One region of the Devosia lucknowensis genome, then DNA from elsewhere that is predicted to be linked to it. Evidence: riboswitches for the same ligand, from Rfam matches in the RefSeq annotation. Region 1 holds a riboswitch; the other holds the start of a gene.

Evidence for each region. Region 1 has a riboswitch for cobalamin ahead of CCK88_RS01040 (CbtB domain-containing protein). Riboswitches for the same ligand answer to the same signal wherever they lie in the genome.
Region 2: it holds a riboswitch for cobalamin, as region 1 does, so the genes downstream of both, CCK88_RS08965 (ABC transporter ATP-binding protein) here and CCK88_RS01040 (CbtB domain-containing protein) in region 1, are expected to answer to the same signal.

Annotation. Positions count from the first base shown of each region.
Region 1 covers NZ_FXWK01000001.1:210,878-218,189, reverse strand. The annotation lists gene cobN (cobaltochelatase subunit CobN) at 1-2,029, opposite strand, end outside; gene CCK88_RS01060 (hypothetical protein) at 2,029-2,448, opposite strand; gene CCK88_RS01055 (hypothetical protein) at 2,445-2,885, opposite strand; gene cobW (cobalamin biosynthesis protein CobW) at 2,882-3,928, opposite strand; gene CCK88_RS01045 (CbtA family protein) at 3,925-4,674, opposite strand; gene CCK88_RS01040 (CbtB domain-containing protein) at 4,734-4,916, opposite strand; cobalamin riboswitch at 4,970-5,186, opposite strand; gene CCK88_RS01035 (hypothetical protein) at 5,206-5,832, opposite strand; gene CCK88_RS01030 (DUF2164 domain-containing protein) at 5,948-6,199, shown strand; gene CCK88_RS01025 (DMT family protein) at 6,281-6,637, shown strand; gene aztD (zinc metallochaperone AztD) at 6,736-7,312, opposite strand, start outside.
Region 2 covers NZ_FXWK01000001.1:1,829,509-1,836,820, reverse strand. The annotation lists gene CCK88_RS08990 (aldehyde dehydrogenase family protein) at 1-275, shown strand, start outside; gene CCK88_RS08985 (DMT family transporter) at 334-756, opposite strand; gene CCK88_RS08980 (DMT family transporter) at 753-1,256, opposite strand; gene CCK88_RS08975 (FecCD family ABC transporter permease) at 1,289-2,350, opposite strand; gene CCK88_RS08970 (ABC transporter substrate-binding protein) at 2,481-3,422, opposite strand; gene CCK88_RS08965 (ABC transporter ATP-binding protein) at 3,443-4,237, opposite strand; cobalamin riboswitch at 4,348-4,561, opposite strand; gene CCK88_RS08960 (alpha/beta hydrolase) at 4,678-5,580, opposite strand; gene CCK88_RS08955 (alpha/beta fold hydrolase) at 5,954-6,766, shown strand; gene phoB (phosphate regulon transcriptional regulator PhoB) at 6,801-7,312, opposite strand, start outside.

The sequences.
Region 1 (7,312 bases):
CGGTGCGGCGCTTGGCCTGCGTGCCTTCGCCGGGATCATTGACGATAAACGGATAGAGATGGGGCAGCTGGCCCCAGAGCGCATCGGGGCAGCAGTCGGCATCCAGCGCCGCCGACTTGCCCGGCAGCCATTCGAGCGTACCGTGCTTGCCGTTGTGGATCAGCGCGTGCGCGCCGAACTCATGCCGTATCCAGAGATAGGCGGCGATATAGGCGTGCGGCGGTACCAAATTGGGATCGTGATAACTCAACGTCTCGTCGAGCTGCCAGCCGCGGGCTGGCTGAAGCATGAGCACGACGTTGCCGAAGCGATGCGCGGGAAGGTGGAAGGCGTTTTCGCGAATGAACGGATCGGTCGCCGGATCGCCCCAGCGCGCGGTGACGGCGGTGCGGATTTCGTCCGGCAAAGTTGCAAAGAGCGCGGCGTATTGCGCGAGCGGGAGGACGGCGTCGGCGGTACCGCGCTGCGGGTGGGCGTTGGTGGGCCCGGACTGGAAGCGGCTGATGAGGTCGACGGAGCTGCGGGGGTAGATTGGGTGGCCCGCTGATGGACCCCCACCCTCGTCTCCTCCCCCCACGGGGGAGGGAGGCGAGAGGTTGTACCCCGCCTCTGCAAGAGCCATCAGCATGCGCACGGTGCTCTCCGGGGCGTCGTAGCCGACACCGTTGGCAAGGCGGCCGTCGCGGATGGGGTAGTTGGCGAGGACCATGGCGATGCGACGCCCGGCGTGAGGGGTGGCGCGGAGGCGAGACCAGTTGAAGGCGAGGTCGACGGCGCGACGAATGCCGCCCGCATCGGGTGCGTAGGCGCTGAGCGGGCACTGGGTGCGCTCGTGCCACACGGCGTCGGCCTTGTGTCCGACGAGGAGGCCGCCGATGCGCCCGTCCACTTCGGGCATGACGAGATACATGGCCATGTCCTTGGACGACAGGCCCTGCGGGTCAGCGGCCCACTGGGATTCGGAGCGGCCGGACTGGATCAGCTGAATCACCGGTGCATCGGTGCCCGAGAAGGGGTTGGCCTTGTCGTCGAGATCGGCCACGCCCAAAGCGAAGGCGGTGAGATTGAAGATGGCGGACGGCGGGAAGGCCGCCAATGCGTTTTGCACGAAGCGCACGCAGGCGGCTTCCTTGAGAGAGGAGACCAGCAGCGGTACCGGGGCGAGGCCGTGGGATTCCAGCTCGGCGATCAGCGCTTCGAGCGTGGCCGTGCCGGCGCCTTCAAGGGCGGCGCGGTAGAAGAGGATGGGGATGTATTGGGTGATCGAGCTGAAGGCCCCCTCACCCGCCCTTCGGGCACCCTCTCCCACGAGGGGAGAGGGGGGCACTGCGCGCGTTTCGGCACCGGCGCCTCCCTTCTCCCCTTGTGGGAGAAGGTGGCGCGCAGCGCCGGATGAGGGGGGATACAGCGCCCGCAGGTCTCCCTCATTGGTCATACCGGTTTTGGGGTGCCAGAGGCCGAACCGGGGGAAGGGTTTGACTTCGATGTTCGGCAGCAAGGCCCCCTCACCCGGCGGCTGCGCCGCCGACCTCTCTCCCAGAGGGTTAGGTGCCGCAAGGGCGGCAAAGGCTGCCAGGATCGCGTCGGCATTGTCGGGGCCGCCTGATATGAACAGGCGGTGGAGCGTGGTCCAGTCATCGGGGTGGACGGTGGAACGGGCCTGAAGGATCGGGTCGGGATTGGCGTCGCCGGGCAAAAGGACGAGGGGAATGCGTCTGTTGGCGCAAAGGGCCGTCAGTTCATCGACGCCATACTGGAAATAGGCCGCGCCGCCGATGAGGCGGAGAACGACGAGCCGGGCATGGGCGACCGTCTGTTCCAGCCACATGTCGACGGAGAGATTGTTGACGAGGCGCAGCGTATTAGCGAGACGCAGGCCTGTCTCCCCAGCCCGGTCGACGGCGCCGGCCAGCATGGCCAGTTCGCTATCGGCCGAAGAGGCGAAGATGTAGGCGCCGGGGGACTGGGCAAGGTCGATGGCCTCGCCTTCCTGCTGGATGGCACCGGCCTGGGCGGAGAGCAGGTGCATCAGCGCTTGCCTCCCGGAAGGGCCGTGGCGCACAGCGCAATCGCGCCGCAGAAGGCGGCAAGAGCGGCGAAATAGATGTTGGGCGGCATGAAGGCGAGGAACAGCGCCATGAATGGCCAGACGAGGATTGCGCTCGTGAGCCCACCGATCAGGATGGCCGCAAGGACGCGGCGGCCGAGGCTCCAACCGGGTGGCACGACACGCCACAGCAGGGCCGCGGCCAGCGCGGGCAGGAAACCGGCGATATAGCCAAACGCGAGGTAGAGAGCGATACCATAGGCGAGATAATCGAATATCGTGTCCGGGTTCTGCGAGGCGGCGAGAGCGAGCATGATGACGCTCATCGTCACCGCGCCCACCAGGGGGCCGAAGGCCACGATGATGAAGGTGCGCGGCAGGGGTTTTGCTGCTTGCGTCACGTGTCCACCTTCCGGAAGGGCAGCGCCGTCGCGACCAGCGAGAGTGCGCCGCACAGCGCGCCGATCAGGATGATCTGCTCATTGACGATCGGCTGCCGCTCGAGCGCCGAGATGGACAGGAAAACGCCCAGCGCACCGCACACGGCCCCGATCACCAGATAGGCCAGCACCAGTCGCGGCCACGACCAGACCCGCCAGATCGGTTCGACCACCCAGTAGACTGTTGCGGCCAGCACCGATGGAATGAGCCCGAACATGTAGGCGGAGGCGAGGATGAAGATCACCAGCTCCACCGGCTCGAACGAGCCTCCGGGGAGCGGCTCCACGAGCACGGTCGCGATGAAGAGACAGATGGCGCCCACCAGCGGGCCGAGCAGGACGATGGCCGCGATACGGCCATTGCCCGGACGAACTGCGCTGGCAGGCGCCCCGATCATGCAGCCGCCTGAAGGCTCTGGGTGATGGCGGCGCGGTCCAGCGGTTGCTCGCCGATGACGACAAGCGAGGTCACCCGGGCTTCCCCGGGCTTCCAGGGGCGGTCGAAATAGGCGGTAACGCGGGGGCCGACGGCCTGGATGGCGAGGCGCGCAGCTGCGCCGGGGACGGCCGCGAAGCCCTTGAGGCGCAGGACATCATGCGCCTTGATTGTGTCTTCGATGGTCGCCAGCAGATGGTCCTTGCCCTGAATGGTGGAGAGGGTCAGCGAGAAGCTGTCGAAATCGTCATGTTCGTGGGTTTCGCCACCATGCTCCAACTCGTGATGGCTGGGGCGATTGGCGATGTCGCTCTCGGACGACATGCCCATGCCGAGCAGCGCCGTGATATCGACATGGCCATTGGCCGCACGGACGATGCCGACACCGGGGCGCAGTTCGGCGCGGATGTTCTGTTCGACCTTTTCAAGTGTCGCCGGATCGACGAGGTCGGTCTTGTTGATGATGACCATGTCGGCGGCCGAGAGCTGGTCCTCGAACAACTCGCCGAGCGGGGTTTCGTGATCGAGCATCTCGTCCTGGCGGCGCTGGGCGTCGACGGCGGCTTCGTCGCTGGCAAAGCGACCTTCTGAGAGCGCGGCCGCATCGGCGACGGTCACGACGCCGTCGATAGTGACCTGCGCCTTGATCTCGGGCCAGTTGAAGGCGCGGATCAGCGGTTGCGGCAGCGCCAGGCCCGAGGTTTCGATGACGATGTGATCGAATTTCTCCTCGCGCGCCAAGAGCGCCTGCATGGTGGGAATGAACTCGTCGGCGACGGTGCAGCAGATGCAGCCGTTGGAGAGTTCGACCATGTCCTCCTCGCGACAAGTCTCGTCGCCGCAGCCGGCGAGGATGTCCTTGTCGACGCCAAGATCGCCGAACTCGTTGATGATCAGTGCAATGCGCTTGCCCTTGGGCGCATGGGCCAGCATGTGACGGACCAGGGTGGTCTTGCCGGCGCCGAGGAAGCCGGTGATGACGGTGGTGGGGATCTTGGCGGTCATGCCTTGGCTCCGTTGAGTTGGGGGGCCGGACGGGCGGCCAGGAAATCGGCCATCCAGCCGAAGGCGAGGCCGAGCACCACCCAGAACAGGGCGCCGTTGTAGAGCACGGCGGAGACGAATTCGGCGGTCATGCGCGGCGGGACGCCGGTGGGATCATCGGGCGCCTGCGGGGCTGCGATGAGCTGGGGCAGCAGGATCAGAGCCACGGCGACGGCCAGTGCCCAGGGGGCGCGGACCTTGGCGACCAGCACCAGGGCCGCGCCGGTGCCGATGGCGGCGCTAAACCACCAGATCTGGCGCGCCAGCGTATCGGCAACCGGCATGCCGGGCATGCCCGGAGGCAGCCCGAGCGCCGGCGCCAGGGTGAAGGCGGCAAAGCCTCCGACACCCCAGAGCAGGCCATTGGCAAAGGTGACCGGGAGGTTGAACAGCACGGAGACCGCCCCGATGATCAACGCATAGCCGGCGGCCATCAGGATGTTGGAAAAGACGGTGAAGGCGGTGCGCTCGAGACCGTCCTGAGGCATCCATTCGTCGTCTCCGTGCTCGTGGGCCGAGACGGCGGCGGCATCGTCATGCTCATGCGCTGCGGTGCCTTCAGCGTGTACGTGAGCCTCTCCACCCGAGCCTTCAAAGGATTCGGCGGCGAAAATCAGCGGGGTGACACGCCAGGCCTGAAAGGCGGATGTGGCGAGGCCAGCACAAAGCGCTGCGACCAGCGCAGCAAAAAACAGATTGCGAAACATCGTTTGCTCTTTCGATCCGGATCACGCGGCCGCGTCGTACGGCGGCGCGAAACGCTGCCTCAGTGGCAGGGGAAGCCCATGGCGTGGCGGGTGTCGTGTGCGCCGTTGTGCAGGCGATAGTCGCCGGCAAAACCGGTGCCCACGAGCAGCGTCAGACCCAGCATGAGAGCCAGGAGGCCAGCAACGAGGCGCTGGGACAGGGAAAGAGAAGACAGGCCGGTCGAAACGGCGGAATTATTCATGTGGCACCCTCCGTGCGCGGAATAGATATGGACCCATGCGGGTCCGGCTATCCTGATTGCTCAGGGCAAGGGCAGGTCTCCTGGCTCACGGTGAATGCAGCGCTCTCGTCTTCCCGGTCCTTGCGATCGACCAGTGACGCATGAGAGCGCCCACCGCTTACAGTTGCGGGGGCAGCCACGGATTTGGTCCCTTATGGGTACGCCGCACCGTGTTCCCTTTTGATCCCCTCGCGCTCAAGCGTCCGGGGAACCATTGCGGGACCACGATTACGCCCGACGCCCGATGGGGTCAATCGCGGAAATCGGGGTGCGGATAGCCGATGGAGACCACCTGGACATGCGCACCCACGGTTTCGAGCAGCGGTTCTGTCGAGGGGACCTCGCGATCGCCCCATACCGCGTCGGTATTGACCTTGACCGGCCTGTCGTCGGGCCCGAAGCGGAGCGAGAGATAGCAACCGCCCTCGATGTCGGAGAGAACACCGGTCCTGAAGCTGGCAAAGCCGCCGTAGTCCCAGCCGAACCCATTGAGGGTGAAGGCGTCGCCATTGATTGCAGCGACTTCGGCGACGCTCATGCCGTCATGGATCCCGCCGGGACCGGACATGGTCGGCGGCAGTTCGACGCTGCCGAGGTCGGTGCGCTCGTCCTCGTTCCACCAGGTGAATTCGAGCATGCGGTCGGGATCGTCGGGGAAGACTCGCGTGGCCTGCATGTCCATGCCTTCCGGACCGGGCACGGTGCCGGTCCAGACATTGTCGGCGCCGTAGATTTCGATGAGGCGGGCCTCGGAACTGTCGATGGCGAAGGCCCCTTCGCAGGCTATGGCCTCGCGCGGCGGCTTTTCCTTGGCCAGCGCTACGGGCGTGAACAGCAGGGGCGAGGCAAGCAGGACGCGGAGCAGACGGGCGGACATGGATCGGGACCTCCTCGGGCCAGCGCCAGATTGGCGCAGGGCATGACACATGCACAAGAGGCGACTCGCGATATGAATGGGACCTGAAGACCCATTCTGCGCACGAGGCCACGCCATGAAACCCATCACATTCAGCCGCGACGAGACCAAGGCCATCGTGGGCGACATCCAGGACTATTTCCGCGAGGAACTGGACCAGTCGATCGGCGCCATTCCGGCGGAAATGCTGATGCAGTTCTTTGCCGAGAAGATGGGCGCCTATTTCTACAATCGCGGGCTCTACGATGCACAGGCGCTGGTGCGCAAAAAGCTCGACGACGTCAGCGACGAAATCTTCGGCCTCGAGCGGCCGACAAAGGCCCGGTAGCGCAAAAATCCTGCTTTCGCCGGCCCACGGCGGTGCTAAAAGAGCCGGCCGGCACAGCCGGTTCTTTCACGTGGTGTTTGCATGGGCTTCAACGTCCCTACCCTTGCCCCCATCGGGCTGCTGATCGCTTCCAACCTATTCATGACCTTCGCCTGGTACTGGCACCTCAAATTTCACAGCGTGGCGCTGTGGGCCGTGGTGCTGATCAGCTGGGGCATCGCCTTCTTCGAATACTGGCTGGCCATTCCCGCCAACCGGCTGGGCAGCGAGGTCTATTCGGCGTCAGAGCTCAAGACCATCCAGGAAGTCATCTCGCTCAGCGTGTTCGCGCTGTTCGCCGTGCTCTACCTGGGCGAGAAGCTGACGTGGAACCACGCAATCGGTTTCGGGTTCATCGGCCTCGGCGCGTTTTTCATCTTCAAGGGCCCGCTGAAGTAGGGCCATGTCCTGTCGTCATGGCGGCCCCGGCCATCCATGCCGAAAAAAGCACCACCGGGACAAGCCCGGTGGTGACGAAGGATGGATGATTTCGTCGTTCAGTGGATGGTGCCCGCGCCACCTATGGCGACAATCGTGTAGGGCAATCCGGACACCGGAATGTCGCCGGTGATCTCGAAGGTCCCGGCGTCCACAAGGTGTACCTTGCCCTCGCTGGGGTCGGTGACGGCGATGACATCGCCGGCGACAGCGACGCGGGGACGCGGCAGGCTCCAATCGCCATCCATGGAATAGGGTTCGGTGACGGTCACTGCCGCGGTGAACTGGCCGCTGACGACGTCGAGGCGGCGCAGATTTCCGTCCTCGGTGAAGACGTAGGCGAATTTGGGCCGGATCGGATCGGTGACAAAGTGCACACGGCGCGTCGGCAGGTCCACGAGGCGATAGGGCGTTTCTTCGGCGGGATCGACGATGACCACCTTGTCCGCACCGTAGTTGCCCAGGAAGTATTGCATTCCCTGTCCGCCGACCAGCGTCGTGACCTTGCCTTCGGGCAGGCCGGCATAGTCGATCTTTTCGACGGAAGGCTCGCCCGAGCCGGATACGATCAGCAGGCCATCGCCGCATCCGACGGCGAGAAGGTTGCCCGATGTCGCCTCACCATGCAGGTCCGGA
Region 2 (7,312 bases), 1.6 Mb from region 1:
TCAAGGTCAAGGATTACGAGGAAGCGCTGGCTACCGCGAACGACACGGAATTTGGCCTAAGTGCCGGTATCGTAACGACTTCCTTGAAGTACGCGACGCACTTCAAGCGCAATTCCGAAGCCGGCATGGTGATGGTCAACGTTCCGACCGCAGGTGTGGACTTCCACGTGCCGTTCGGCGGGCGGAAGGGGTCGAGCTACGGTCCGCGCGAGCAGGGCAAGTATGCGGCCGAGTTCTTCACCATCGTGAAAACTGCGTACACCGCAGCCGGCTAAACGGTGCACATCATGCTAGCGCTACGGGCCCCTCGGGGCCCGTATTGTTAGCAGGGGGTTAACCTTTGCGCTGCGTCAGCGCCATGCCCGCGAAAATCAGAACAATGCCCAAGGTGCTGGCCAGGAGATTGACCGAGGCGCCGCGCAAAAAATCGAAGACGACGCCAGTGACCATCTGACCGGCCATGACCAGAAGCGTCGAGTTCACCGCCCCGATGCGGGTGATGAGCCAGGAGCCGGATGCGACGAAGACGACACCGATGGCACCGCCTGTGAATACCCACCACGGGATCTCGCCAATATTGGGCGGGATCAATCCGCCGATGGCAAGGCCGAGCAGGGTGATGACGACGAAGCCGACAAAGTGGTTCCAGAACGACGAGATCATCGCCGTTGAGGACAGGGATAGGCGGCCATTGACCTGGCGACTGAGGATGATCAGCAGGCCGACGCTGAAAGCGAAGAGGATCGGAACGATCATGCCGCGCCTCCGCCGAGGCCAAAGAGGATGATGAGAAGGCTTCCAGCGGCAATGAGAATGACCGCGCCCGCATCACGCAAATCGAGCCGGCGCCTGGGGAGGCCGAGAAGGCCCCAGAAATCGGCGGCGAGGCTGAGGGCCACCTGACCGGCAAGGCCGAGGGCCAGCGTGCCGGCCAGGGCCAGCGGAGAATTGACCGCCTCGGAGGTCAGCATGACGGTCACGGCGCCGAAAATGCCGCCGAGATAGGCCCATAATGGGGCCGGCCCGACCGCGGCGCGCGCGGCAGCTGCTTCGCGGCGCTGCTGCCGCCACAGCACGGCAAGGATCAGCACGGCAAAGACAGTGCCGACACCATGGGCCAGCCACGACGAGAACAGCGGACCGCCATAGCGCCCGGCCTCGCCATTGACGAACACAGCCATGGTGAGGAGGCCGCCGCTGCCAAAGGCGGCCAGCAGGTGCAGCGGGCTGGGCCGCTGAGCAGTGGGGAAGTTCATCAGTCGATCCGACTCAGGGAGGTCGTCCGAGCTTAGCCCATGCTGGCGTTGCGGCGTAGCAGGCCGAGGAAGAAGATGCCGCCCACAAGGCCCGTGATGATGCCGATGGGCAGATCCTGTGGGGGGATAATGACGCGGGCCAGCATATCGGCCGCGACAAGGAAAATTGCGCCGACCAGGGCCGACAGCGGCAGGACCCGACGATAGTCTCCGCCCACGACCATGCGCACGATATGCGGGATCATGAGGCCGACGAAGGAAATGACGCCGGAAAAGGCCACGGCGGCCCCGGTGAGAATAGCGCAGGCCACAAAGACTGCGAGACGGAACCGGCCGGCGGGAATGCCGAGGGCCGTGGCGGATTCATCGCCCAGGGTCATGGCGTTGAGAAAACGGGCCCGGCCGATCAGCCAGGCGCCGCAGATGGCAAGAGCCCCGAGTGGAAACACCAGCTGGCTCCATTGCGCAAGACCGAGGCCACCCAGCATCCAGAAGAGCACCGTGTGGGCGGCGCGGGGATCGCCGAGAAAGATGCCGAGGCTGCCGGCCGAGGTGATGACGAAGCTGACCGCGACGCCGGCAAGCACAAGACGGCTCGCCCCGGTCGAGCGGGTAAGGGTGGCGGCGCCGACGACGATGAAGGTTGTGAGGAGCGCGCCGACAAAGGCGAAGATGGGCAGGGTGGCCAGCCCGAAAATCATGCCGACATGGAGTAGCACGATGATGGCGCCCAGCGCCGCGCCGGACGAGATGCCGAGCAGATGCGGGTCGGACAGGGGATTTCGGGTGACCGACTGCAGGGCCGCGCCCACCAAAGCGAGGCTTGCGCCGACGATGGCCCCGAGGATCACGCGGGGCAGGCGGACCTCCCAGACGATGTTGTCACGTCCGGGCGACCAGGTGACCTCGACGCTGCCTGGTGCCAGATGGCTGGCGATGACGCCCCAGACGACGTGCGGCTCGATGCCGACGGCGCCGACACTGACGCCCAGGGCCATGGTGGCGACAAGGATGAGAGCCAGGGCGGCCACGAGCAGCGGGACGTGGTGGAGGAGCCAATGGCGCGGACCGTGGACGAGGTGGTGGTGGGACATGTCGTTCCGTTTAGGGAGAACCCCCACCCGACCTCCCCCTGAAGGAGGAGGAGGGGTGTATCGAGCGGGTGGAGATGGCGCGGTATAGTAACGGATGGCTCACCCTGGCAGACCAGGGTGATTGTGGTGTCTATTCCCGAAACGCTGCGGCGAGGCGCTTGATGGCTTCGATATTGCGGGGACCGGGGGTGGCCTCGACATATTCGAGGACGACAAAGTTGTCGTTGGCAACGGCAGGGATGTCCTTGAAGGCCGGGTTGGACTTCATGAAGGCAATTTTTTGTTCAGCGGTGACCTCACCGTAATTGACGATGACAACGACATCGGGATTGCGCTCGATCACCGGCTCCCAACCGATCTCCACCCAGGACGAATCCAAGTCGTCCATGATGTTGGTGCCGCCGGCCGCTTCGATCAGCGCGGTGGGCATGGCGAAATTGCCAGCAGTAAAAGGTTTGTCCTCACCCGAGTCGTAGACGAAGACACGCGGGGCGCTTTCGAGCGCCGGCAGGCCCTCGTCAAAGCTCTCGAGCTCGGCCTTGTAACCGTCGACGAGCGCGATGGCGCGTTCCTCGACGCCGAAGATGCGGCCCAGGTTGAGAAGGTCGGCATAGAGATCGTCGATGGAGGCCTTGGACTTCTGCATGATGTGGATGCAGCTCTCGGTGAGCTCGTAGACGGCGATGTCGAACTCGGCGAGGGATTGCGGCGTGACTTCGCCGCCGACGCGCATGCCGTAATTCCAGCCGGCAAAGTAGAAATCCGCATCCGCTCCCAGGAGCACTTCCTTGGTCGGGTAGTTGGGCGACAGTTCGGGCAATTCGGCGACGCCTTCGCGCAGCCGCTCATCGAGGGTCTTCCAGTCGGAAACGCCGGTATAGCCGGCCATGTGACCGGTGAGATCGAGCGCCAGCATCATCTCGGTCAAATTGACGTCGTTGGAAATGGCGCGCTGTGGCGCCGCATCGAAAGTGACCTCGCGATCACAGCTCTGGACGGTGACAGGAAAGGTGGAGGCGAAAGCCGGACTGGCGAAAATCGATAGCGCGGCGAGAGCGGATAGGCGACGCATGTTTGGCTCCTGTTGAACGATCAATCGAGGTGGAAGGAAAAGCGCGGCTGCCCGGTGGTGGGGTGACGATCCACAACGGTGCCCACGGAAAAGGTGGCGCGGATGGCATCGGGCGTGAGGACATCGAGCGGGGCGCCCAGGGCGACCTGCCGGCCACGCTCGAGCACGAGGACCGCATCGGCATGGGCGCTGGCCAGCGCCAGATCGTGCAGCGAGACCACCACGGTGGCTGGCAGGCGGGAAAGGAGAGCCAGGACTTCGAGCTGGTGGCGAATGTCGAGATGATTGGTAGGCTCGTCGAGGATCAGCAGATCTGGCCGCTGGACAAGAGCCCGCGCGATCATGACGCGCTGTTTTTCGCCGCCAGAAAGAGTTGCGAAGTCGCGACCGGCGAGATGGGCCAGTTCCATGAGGTCGAGCGCCTGCTCGACCGGTTCATAATCGTGGCCACCGCCGCCGGGCTGATGCGGGATAAGGCCAAGCTCGACGATTTCGGCGACCGAAAGGGCAAAATCGGAGGCACCTTCCTGCAGGACGGTGGCGACGCGGCGCGCACAATCGCGCGGAGAGAGTTGCCAGATATCGGTTTCGTCGAGCCGCACATGCCCGGAGGAGGGGCGATGATAGCGATAGAGGCAGCGCAGGAGGCTGGATTTGCCGGCGCCGTTGGGACCAACGACGGCCAGCATTTGTCCTGGCGCGACTGAAAAGGACAGATCCTCGACGATGGATGCATGACCCGATGGTCCCCAGGCGAGGGACGAGACCGTGAGCTTGGCAGGGCGTTGGCTGGAAAGGCGATCAGGCAAGGTCACGGCGCATACCCACAGACATGGGGTATCCGCCGGGCAAACCGATCAGCTTCAGACTCGCAATGAAAATAGTCGCGTCTGCCATCGTCTTCCCCTTGGCTCACCCCGGCCAGGTCTCAGTACAGTCGACGGCAGGTCTCCTGGCTTGCGGGTCACAGCGCTTCCGAACCTTCCCGGCCGAGGCCAGTGGCATTGACGGAAGAACTCACCGCTCACAGTTGCGGGGGCAGCCACGGTCTTGCGCCCTGATGGGTACGTCGCACCGTGTTCCCTTTTAATCCCCCTTGGGTGTTGCCCGCGGGGAAACCAAACGACGGGTGGGTTATGGGCGAGGGGCGTGGGGGAAGTCAATGGGGACTGGCCGACCGATGGGTAGACCGTTCGCAAAAAGCCTTCCGGCCCCATGCCGGATGGGCAGGGGCCGGAAAACGACGACGCGGAGATCAGTCCTTGAGCGTGCGGGTGAAGAAATCAACGAGAGCGTCGGTGACCTCGGGAACACTGGTCATCTGTTCAAAATCGTGGCCCACGCCATCGACCACGACCAGCGTGGCATCGACGCCGCCGGCCTCGAGGGCCGCATAGAGGCGTTCGCTTGAACTGAGCGGAACAACCTGATCTTCGGTGCCCTGAATGACGATAACGGGCGGGCTGTCCTCGCCGATATGCGTTTCCGGGAAGGCTTCGCGGACAGCTTCGGCATTGGCCTTGTCGTGCACGGAAAGGCCCATATGCATGCTGGCAAGATCATAGCCAGGCTCGCCAGTCTCGCCGAAGTAGGCGGCCGGGTAAAAGGTGGCGATGGCCTGGACTTCCGAGGAAACATCGGAGAGACGCTCATCCACATAGTCTGGATCATTGCCGGTCAGGCCGGCCATCAGCGCGAGGTGACCGCCCGCGGATGGGCCGAAGACAGCGATGTTATCGGCATCGAGATTGTAAAGGTCCGCATTGGCGCGGAGGTAGCGCACGGCCGCCTTCACATCCTTCTGCGGCTCGGGGAACTTGGCTTCGCCGATGCCTCGGTAGTCGATGGTCGCGACGGCAAAGCCGGCCTCGGCAAAACGGACGAGCTGCGGGATCAGGCGTTCGCGCTCGACGGCGCGCCAGCCGCTTCCCGTAATGAAAACGATGACAGGCGCGGGCTCGGCGGAGGTTGGGCGGATCAGATCGAGATACAGCTCATTGCGCATGAGGCCGAGGGCGGATGTCGAATACTGGATATCGGAATAGAGCTCGACACCGCTGAACTGAACCTGCGTTGCGTCGATGTTGACCGTTTCCGCCACGGAAACAGAGGTCGCAAGGGCGGCAAGAGCCGCGCCCAAAAGCGTGCGCTTCAGCATTTGATTTCTCCTCAAAACTGCGGGCCTGGACGTGGTCTCTATGGTCCCGCGCCGGACCTGAGCAGAAGCGCTCAATGGTGCCAGCCGCCACAAGCAAGCAGAGGGCAGGACTTGTTGTCAACAATTGAAGATGCAAAAACTTTTTGCAACTCAAGTCATACTTTTGAATTTATCGTTCTTATTCAGTGGCTAAAGAAGAATCGACGCTGGGCATTCCAGCGGGACTTGTAACCAAAATTTACAACTAATGGGTGTCGATGGGCCGGATCCGAGTCGCGAGCGGAAGGCAACATTTCCGTCATTCCGGAACGGTGGAGTCGTGGCGCCGTTCTGGTGGGGAGATTTCGTTCTTACGCCAAAAAGGAGAGCATCCATGGCGACCCAATCGATCGGCCTGCACACTGAAGACACCGGCGGCAGCGGCCGCGCCGTTATCCTGATCCATGGCTGGCCGCTTTCAGGCAAGGCTTGGGAGCATCAGGTGCAGGCGCTGGCCGGGGCCGGTTTTCGCGTCATCACCTATGACCGGCGCGGGTTCGGTCAATCGGACAAGCCCGAGAGCGGGTTCGATTATTCGACGCTGGCGAATGACGTGGCAGACATCATCGAGGCCAAGGCCCTCACCGACGTGTCGCTGGTGGGCTTTTCGATGGGCGGGGGCGAAGTCGCCCGCTATGTCGCCGAGCATGGCGAGAGCAAGCTGCATTCGGTCGTCTTCGCGGCGGCAGTGCCGCCCTACATGATGAAGACGCCTGATAACCCCGATGGTCCGCTGACCAAGGAAAAGGCCGACGAGATGGAGGCGGGGATCAAGGCGGACCGCACCGCCTTCTTCGACCAGTTCACCAAGGACTTCTTTTCGGCCAACGGCGTGCTCAAGGTGAGCGAGGACGAGCGGCAAAAAGCGATCGCGCTTTGCCACCAGTCGGACCAGACCGCCGCGCTGGGCTGCATGGCATCGTTCGGCACGACCGATTTCCGCGATGATCTCAAGGCGATCACGGTGCCGACGCTGGTGATCCATGGCGATGCCGACGGGATCGTGCCGGTGGAAGGATCAGGCGCGCGCACGCATGCCGCCATCCCGGGCAGCGAGATGGTCGTGGTGCTTGGGGCGCCGCACGGCTTCAATGTGAGCCATGCCGAGGAATTCAACCGGCACCTGATCGCGTTTCTGCGCAAATAACAGAAAGGGCCCGCTTCGGCGGGCCCTGCTATTTTCAGGCGACGGCGGCGAAGCGCTCGTCGAAGGCGTAGCCTGCGCCGCGCACAGTGCGGATCGGATCGGACTCCTTGCCCCGGTTAATGGCGCGTCGAAGGCGGCCGATATGGACGTCGACGGTGCGCTCGTCGACATAGACGTCGTTGCCCCAGACGCCATCGAGCAGTTGTTCACGCGAATAGACACGGCCCGGGTGGCGCATGAGATATTCGAGCAGCCTATATTCGGTGGGGCCAAGGTGGACGTCCCTGTTGGCGCGGCGGACGCGGTGGGTGGTGCGATCGAGCTCAAGATCGCCGACCTTGAGGGCGGCGGTGACGAGGTTGGGGTTGGCGCGGCGCAGGAGCGCATGAATGCGCGCCAGCAGTTCGGGCACCGAGAAGGGTTTCACCACGTAGTCGTCGGCGCCGGTGGAGAGGCCGCGTACGCGCTCCTCTTCCTCGCCGCGGGCGGTGAGCATGATGATCGGGACGCGGGCGGTTTCCTCGCGGGCGCGCAAGCGGCGGCAGA